2 regions of the Metabacillus schmidteae genome follow, and region 1 is predicted to be linked to the other one. Evidence: riboswitches for the same ligand, from Rfam matches in the RefSeq annotation. Region 1 holds a riboswitch; the other holds the start of a gene.
The links. A riboswitch is a leader RNA that binds a small molecule or an ion and turns the genes downstream of it on or off. The one in region 1 is predicted to bind cyclic di-GMP.
Positions count from the first base shown of each region.

Region 2: it holds a riboswitch for cyclic di-GMP, as region 1 does, so the genes downstream of both, HWV59_RS18930 (anti-repressor SinI family protein) here and HWV59_RS13940 (methyl-accepting chemotaxis protein) in region 1, are expected to answer to the same signal.

Region 1 is NZ_CAESCH010000001.1:2,881,689-2,885,907, reverse strand. It holds gene HWV59_RS13945 (TRAP transporter large permease subunit) at 1-1,134, shown strand, start outside; cyclic di-GMP riboswitch class I at 1,278-1,373, shown strand; gene HWV59_RS13940 (methyl-accepting chemotaxis protein) at 1,482-3,524, shown strand; gene HWV59_RS13935 (SRPBCC family protein) at 4,076-4,219, shown strand, end outside.
Region 2 is NZ_CAESCH010000001.1:3,868,227-3,872,445, forward strand. It holds gene HWV59_RS18920 (DEAD/DEAH box helicase) at 1-837, shown strand, start outside; gene HWV59_RS18925 (YqhG family protein) at 853-1,653, shown strand; cyclic di-GMP riboswitch class I at 1,977-2,061, shown strand; gene HWV59_RS18930 (anti-repressor SinI family protein) at 2,095-2,244, shown strand; gene HWV59_RS18935 (helix-turn-helix domain-containing protein) at 2,347-2,679, shown strand; gene HWV59_RS18940 (DUF5658 family protein) at 2,941-3,243, opposite strand; gene HWV59_RS18945 (helix-turn-helix domain-containing protein) at 3,527-3,910, shown strand; gene sinI (DNA-binding anti-repressor SinI) at 3,903-4,046, shown strand.

The sequences.
Region 1 (4,219 bases):
GCCGGAATTGACGGAATAAGTAATGGAATTCTATTAATCTTACCTCTTTTATGTTTAGTAACACTTGCACCACTTCTTTCGATTCCACTTAAACTAGGAGGTTATTTCGAAGCAATTGATTCGCTATTACGGAATTTGTTACACCATCCGAAAAGGCTTTTTGCCGGGATTACGACTTCCTTATTTCTCTTGAGTCCGATCTTAAGCCTTGGTTCAGTCCGTTTGATCAGTGAATTCCTATCAGAATTAAAACTACCTTCTGCAATGTCTGCTAAAAGCTATCTTATCGGTTTTTCAACGGCCATTTTATGGTCACCGTATTTCGCTTCTGTCTCATTGGTTCTCTATTATTTAGATATGTCTGTAGGAAAATATATTTTATATGGAATTGGTTTATCTGTTCTATCTTTAATTGTAGGGAATATTTTGTTTGCCATTTGGGCGAAAAAACATCCATTTGAAGATCAAACTGGACCTAAGAAACCATTGGCCAAAAAAACGAGAAAACAGCTTATTCAATTAGCCTTATTTGTGACATTTCTTATGTTAACTTCCTTAACAATTGAGTATTTGACCAAATGGTCGATGATTGTGATTGTATGTTTAATATCCATTATCATGCCACTTATATGGGGAATTGTAACAAATGGCTGGGCAAAACTCATGCCTTTATTGAAGGATTACCGAGACCTATCAGTACCAATGATGAATAATGAAATCATGTTGTTCAGCAGTGCAGGATTGCTGGCACATGCCTTACAAGGAACAAATGTAGCAAATGAAATTAGCGCTGTGTTAACAATTGTTGCGAATCAATCGTTTTTGTTATTTGCCTTATTTGTAATTGTACTTGTTGTTGTTACCACTTATATAGGTATCCATCAAATAGCAATTATTGCTGCCTTAGCCATGCAATTGAATGCAGAACAACTGGGAATAAGTAATTTGTCATTAGCTATGCTTCTCTTACTTTGCTGGTCGATTTCAACTGCATTAAGCCCATTTTCCGGACTAAACTTGATGGTTAGCAGAATTGTAGGAATTTCCGGCTTTGAAGCAGGTGTTCGAGCAAATGGCCTTCATCTAGTAGTCATGGCCATCATTGGTATAGGAATCATTATGTTTATTAATTAACCCAGTGAACATCTTGACCTTGACGTATAGTAAAAAGGTCTCATTACTATATTAGCTTTAAACTAGAAACTATTCCCATGCAAAAATCATATTGAAAGAGTTATCATGTTCATGTAATATTACTCTATTAACATATATATTAAAAAGATAAAAGGCACACTATTCGAAAGGATAGGTCGCAAAGCTTAGGGTCTAAAGTACCAGTAATTGCTTGATGCTATGATCGCCTGGCTACCAAACTTTTGATCAAGATGATCTGGGAAAATTGGCTGCTCTTGTTAATAGGGTAGTCTTTTTATATAGTGTAAAAAATTATTCACATTACAACAAAGGAGAAATAAGACAGCATGAGAAAGCAGAATCTAAAATATCGATTTTTCAAAATGAACTCAATTCGAACAAAATTTACAGGTTGGTTTCTTTTATTAGCACTAGCCCCATTAATTATTGTTTCTATTTTGCTTTACCAAATAAGCAGCGGTGTTATCCTTGAAAAAGAAAAAGCCAGTATGCAAAGCTTAGTACAAAGTAAAGCAGAAACGATGAGTGAATGGTATTATTCACAAAGAAATCAGCTTGAAGTAGCAGCTGAGAGTGATACGATCAAATCCCTTAATAAAGATCGTATTACACCATTCATTTCGTCCTTAAATGATCGATCTGATGTATTTGAAACTGTGTTTTTAGCTGATCCTAAGGGAAAAGTAATCGCACATACAAACCCGGATAAAATAGGTAATGATTATAGTGATCGTGACTATATCAAAACAGCCGCAGGAGGAAAATCAACCTTCTCTGACATGCTAGAATCCAGAGCTACAGGTAATCGTGTTATTAATATTGCTACTCCTGTTAAAGATGAAAATGGCGATGTGATTGGTGTTTTGGCAGGTTCAACCAACTTTGAAATCCTTGTTGATCAGTTTTTAAACAACACTGAGTTTGCAGCCAGTGATGATGTTGAGGAAATCTCTACACTTATCACCTTAGTAGATAATTCAACTCGTCTTCAGGTTTCGCCACAGCAGGAACTATTGGGGCTCACTATTGATGAAATAGAGAAAGATCTAGGAGATGTATTAAGTACTTCGTTAAAGAATAGCATTTCTCAAACAGGTGTAGCTTCTTTTGATCGTTTTGATCAATCGTTTTTAATTGCTTATGCACCAATTGAAGCTGTTGGTTTTGGTCTCAGCTTGAACTTGCCTGAATCACAAGCACTTGCAGATGCCGAATTCATAAAGCTATTATCAATGATCATTATTGGTATTACAGGAATCGTTGTAATAGCACTGGCAATATTCATTGTTTCGAGAATAACAAAGCCAATGCTGACGGTTACAAAAGGTATGAATCACATAGCAGGTGGTGATCTTACTCTAGAACCTCTACCAATTACTTCAAATGATGAAATTGGTGAATTATCTCATAACTTTAACAAAATGGTTCATAATATTAAACAATTAGTCTCGCAAATCGCCAGTACTTCTGAAAATGTAGCTGCTGCCTCAGAGCAATTAACCGCCAGTGCGGAAGAAACTAGTAAAGCAACAAATGAAATTGCTAGTTCTATTCAATCTGTAGCAACAGGCGCAGAAAATCAAGTAGAAAGTGTTTCAAGTGCAAAAACAACTTCACTTGAAATATCAAATGGAATTGATCAAATGGCCAGTAATGTGAATGCTGCGAGTAACGTTTCTGCAGTAACTAAGCAAAAAGCTGAAGATGGTCAAGAGGTTATTCGACATACTGTTCAGCAAATGGAAGTGATCAATACGAAAACAATCGAGATTTCCCAGGTTGTTAATCAATTAGGGGGAAAATCTAAAGAAATTGGTACGATTGTTTCGTTAATCACTTCGATTTCTGATCAAACGAATTTATTAGCTTTAAATGCCGCAATTGAAGCTGCAAGAGCGGGTGAACATGGGAAAGGGTTTGCTGTTGTTGCTGACGAGGTACGTAAATTAGCTGAACAATCTAATCAATCTGCTAAACAAATTCATTTATTGGTACAAGATATTCAGCAAGATATTCAGCAATCGATTCAGGCGATGGAAGAAGGGAAACATTCTGTTGCAGAAGGTAAGACACTTGTCGAACGTGCCGGAAGCGAGTTTGAAGAGATATCCGTTTCTGTCTTAGAGGTAACTTCGCAAATTCAAGAAGTTTTCACTACAGTACAAAAAATAAAAACAAACGCTCATTCAATGCTTTCAGCAATGGAAAACGCATCTTCAATTGCAGTAAAATCAGCTGAGTATTCCGAAAATGTCGCTTCTTCTGCAGAAGAACAAAATGCCACGATACATGAAGTAAGTTCAGCAGCCAGTACTCTTTCCGCAATGGCGGAAGAACTTCAAAAAGCAGTTAATAGTTTTAAACTTTAAGTTTATTAAACCTTGCTTCTCTTTCTTTTAATAGAATGTCTTATCCTGAAAACGAGTAACCAGCAAAAGGAAAATAAGCGGAGATTTTTCGGTTAGATGAAGAATGGAGCTCGTTTCGGGATGAATAAGGGGAGATATTCCGATTATGCCTAGCAAACTCTCCCTTTTTTGCAATAAACTAGTCCATAGACAGAATCTCTCCGTCTATTTGTACTATTTTGAATATTAATTACTGAATAAGCGAAATTTTTCCTTCTATAGTAAAAATGCGCCCAAAAATGGAACCCCTTTATACTTTGAAGGCTAGTTTTTTTTCTACAACCATAAATTTATTAAGGAAGATCATTTAGGAAAAACGTATTCAATTACCATTAGTACTAGGCCATAATCCAGCTTTTCTAAAATAAAATAACGGAATTACGACAGTTCAAGCGTTTTGGTGAAATAAACTATTATTATAACTTTTTTAGTACTTATACATAGTGCATAATTATAGTAAGTTAATGTTTATATCATAATATGTATTCTAAGAGTTTTTAGGAGGAAGTTATATGAGCATTCGTTTTGAAGTGGTAAGATCTGTCCAGGTAACAAAACAAAAAGCATATTCAGCTTTGTTAGACCTTGACACTGCAAAGGACTGGATGCAAGGTCTAGTCAAAATCGAGAAGTTGGATGAGGGACCATTAAAAGTA
Region 2 (4,219 bases), 990 kb from region 1:
ACAGAACAACATCTTTATGACACCATTTCTGCTCTTAAGTCATCATCACAATATGCTGCAAACACCTTCTCTATTATGACCTTACAACGGGAAGCTTGCAGTAGTCGTGAAGCTGTCTATATGACTCTTAAAAAGATGCTTGACTTGCCTGAAGAAGAGGAAGCTGTTTTGCCAAATGATGTCATCAAAGAAATTATGATGGCCATTGACGGTGTTACGCAAAACTCAAAAGCATTAAAAGTAGTAGAGTTAATCAAAGAACTTGATGATAAAGTCATTATTTTCACTGAATATCGAGCAACTCAATTTTATTTACAATGGTTTCTTCAGCAGCATGGCATTACGTCCGTTCCATTTCGTGGTGGCTTTAAAAGAGGAAAAAAAGATTGGATGAAAGAACTCTTTAAAAATCGCGTACAAGTACTCATAGCGACAGAAGCTGGCGGTGAAGGAATCAACCTTCAATTTTGTCATAATATTATCAATTATGATTTACCATGGAATCCAATGCGTTTAGAACAGCGTATTGGTCGTATACACCGTTTAGGTCAGGAACAAGACGTTAACATATACAATATGGCAACCAAAAACACAGTTGAAGAACATATTTTAACTCTTCTGTATGACAAAATTAATTTATTTGAAAAAGTCATTGGTGACCTTGATGAGATTCTCACTCGATTAGAAATTAAAAACTTCGAGGAACATATACAAGACATCATGTACCACTCAAAAAGCGACAGAGAAATGAAAATAAAAATGGAGAATTTAACATCAATTCTCGATTATGCTCAAGCTTCACAAGAACAACGAAAAGCAGCAAGCGGAGATAAGTAGAAAGGTGGCGACAGTATGCAGCAAGAACAAATTCATCACTTTTTAGAAAGCTTTTTCAAATCCAATTCCTGTGACATTCTTGAAAACAAAGAAGGATATATAACAGTACAACTTACTATTGAAATGGATAAGCTTTTAATGAATAGACCATTTTACTGGCACTACCTTGAAAAAACAAACGGGGTACCAAACCCAATGAAACTTACCCTAATCACTGATCAAAATCGTGCGCCAAAAGACCTGAAAGGAGAGGTCATGCATTTCGGTGCTCCCCGTCTTCACCAAATTTTTCAATCAACCAAAACACTGGGAAGCTATATCAGACTTTTTGAACATGTCAAAACAGACGGAGGAAATAAACCTCTCCATCCTTGGGTCGGAGTCAATATCATCGTTTCCTACCAATGCGATATGAAAAAGGACCACCTATACTCGATCGGCCTACATTTAATAAGCGGTACTATAGTCGAAAACTTTCAAGACAAACTTGAAAATTTAGACTTAACACCAAAAATTCCAGATCTTTGCTTTACGATGTCTCCCCTTATTAGGCCGGAAAGTGGTTTAAAACGAATTGAACAATTCATTTTGCAAGATATACAAGCCCAAGATCATACATGGGCAGACAAGGCAAGAGATAGATGGAACGAAGACCTAGAACTTTTAAACCATTTTTACGAAGACCTAGAGGAAAAACCTGAATGCTATGAAGTCGAAAAACAAGCATTGAAAGAGCTTTATGAACCTCAGATTCACATTTCAATTCAAAGCGGCGGGATTTTTTATTTGACCCCGGAAGGTATTTTCAACTCCTAAGTAATGATACTAATTACTTAGGAGAAGTACAAATTGATAAAAATTAATTTTCGTTCGACAAAAATTAATTTTAAAATCTCCGTTTCTTATTAATTTATTGTAAAAATAAAGCCAGAATAACATCTAAAAAACCTTTCTTCTCACCTACTTTTGTAAATTCATTGTAAAAATTACAGATAAATGAAAAAAATTTATTTCATCGACAAAGTTCAGCATACATTGATAATAATTCTCTTTTATAATAGAACTTGTTAATAGTTAAAAAGTTATACATAAATAAAGGACTATAGAAATATAATTATTAACACTTGATGACAAAATAATCAGTACAAAGGCAAACCTATTGAAAAATAGGGACGCAAAGTCACGGGTCTTCAGGTTAACAACTAAGACGGCTGGGCTGCCTGAAATACAGATTGGTATTTTAGGAGGAAAAGAAAAATGGAGATAGTTGAAAAAATCACACATGATGAACAGCTCGATCAAGAGTGGGTCGAGCTCATACTAGAAGCTTTAGAACTAGGAATCAGTGTAGAGGAAATAAAAGATTTCTTATCCAAAAAGTCAAATGCCGTTTTAAAATCGTCATAAATAGTATTAACTCAATGTAAATTTTTTTTGATTTGTGTTCTGCATATAAAACAAACCCTTCTTTATATGTTATAATGGCTTCAATAAGGAAGGTGACTTGACGTGATTGGTCCAAGAATCAAAAAATATCGCACACAAAAAAATCTATCACTGTCCGAACTAGCAGAACGAGCGGGAGTAGCAAAATCCTACCTAAGTTCGATTGAGCGTAATCTCCAGTCAAACCCTTCTGTTCAATTTTTAGAAAAAGTCTCATCAGTTCTTGGTGTATCAGTTAATACTCTTCTTAATGAACATAACGAATCCGACCCAGAAGAGCTTGACATAGAATGGACAAAACTCGTACAGGATGCAATGAAGTCTGGTGTTTCAAAGGAGCAGTTTAAGGAGTTTTTGGAATTTACTAAGTGGAAAATAAGCAATGACAATAAGTAAGAGCATCCCAGGGAGCTAAGGCTTTCGGATGCTCTTTTATTTATAAGCTTATCAATTATTATAAATTTTTCTGCCTCTATATTGTTCATAAATGCGGCAAGAATGCTGAAGGTTAGTTTGGTGGTTGACACTACATATTTTTCCATCGATAATTTCATTTGCACAATAAGGACATATCCATTTTTTTATTTTTGAACTGCTATAGGATGTATTATTACACCTAGTACACGTTTTTCTATACATACACTCCCATCCTTTACTTTAACTATAAAAGACCTCTACTATCCAAAAACCGTGAAAACCAATAATAATGGTATACAATATTGAACCAACCCCTAATATCCTTTTTAAGATGTTCCAGTTGGGAATTTTATCGAAATATAGAAGAGAAAATAAAATGAATGATAGTAATATTTTTGTGAATAAAAAAGGCATTGGCCCTAGATCTAATAGTACGTTCATTAATGGATTAGCTTCCTGAATATGTCTACCTGAAACCCCTATGTATGTTGCTAAGGCATCTACTATGTTTAATAGTGCTATGTAATAACATAAGAATCTCATTTTATCACCTCATATAATTCTCATTCTTTATAGAGAACAAAAGTTTCTAGTTCCAGTCATTTTCTGTTATTGTTGATAAGAATAGATTAATCCACTATAAAGAACAAGTCAATACTATCGTCCCACTAAAACTATATATATTTTCTTAATAAAGAACAAAAGCTATGTTTTCCATCCAATCTCATCCCTTTCCTAGTAATCTTTATACTTTATAAAGAACAAATTGTGCTGTATAATGAATAGTGTACCTATTTAAACTATTATTGATAAGGAGACCCAAAATATGGTTGGAGAAAGAGTAAGGGAGCTGAGGCAGGAAAAGGGATATACAATTAGTGAATTAGCTGAATTAGCTGGGGTATCTAAATCTTATTTAAGTTATATTGAAAGAGATGTGCAAAAGAACCCTTCCATTCAATTTTTAAAAAAGATTGCAATTCCACTTGATACAGAAGTCGAAGATTTATTAGGAGCAACAACCTCCTACGACCCTTTAAACACAAACTTCATTGATAAAGAATGGAATATCTTGTTGAATAAAGCAATAAAGGAGGGTATGAGTAAAAATGATTTTAAAGAGTTTCGGGACTACTTAAGGTTTAAGAAATGGATAAATTCTAAGCAAAGAAACCCCACTACTACACAGGAGGATTTTTCAGATGACTAAAGTGAAGGAACAAATAGGTTTAAAAGATATGGAAAAGGAATGGGTTGAATTAATAAGTGAAGCAAGAAAACTCGGTCTATCCTATGATGCAATAAAAAAATTCCTTCACAATGAGAAAGCATCAAAAAGAAATTAGAAAGTAATATTTGGCATTTGACAAAATGGGGAAAGGGAATTTATAACCTTTCCCATTTTGTATTTACATGGAATCTTAATATGAATTGTACCGATATATAAACTAGTAAGGTAAAATACGTTAAAGAATTCTATAACCAATATTTAATTGTAACAAATATAGATCTCATTTAT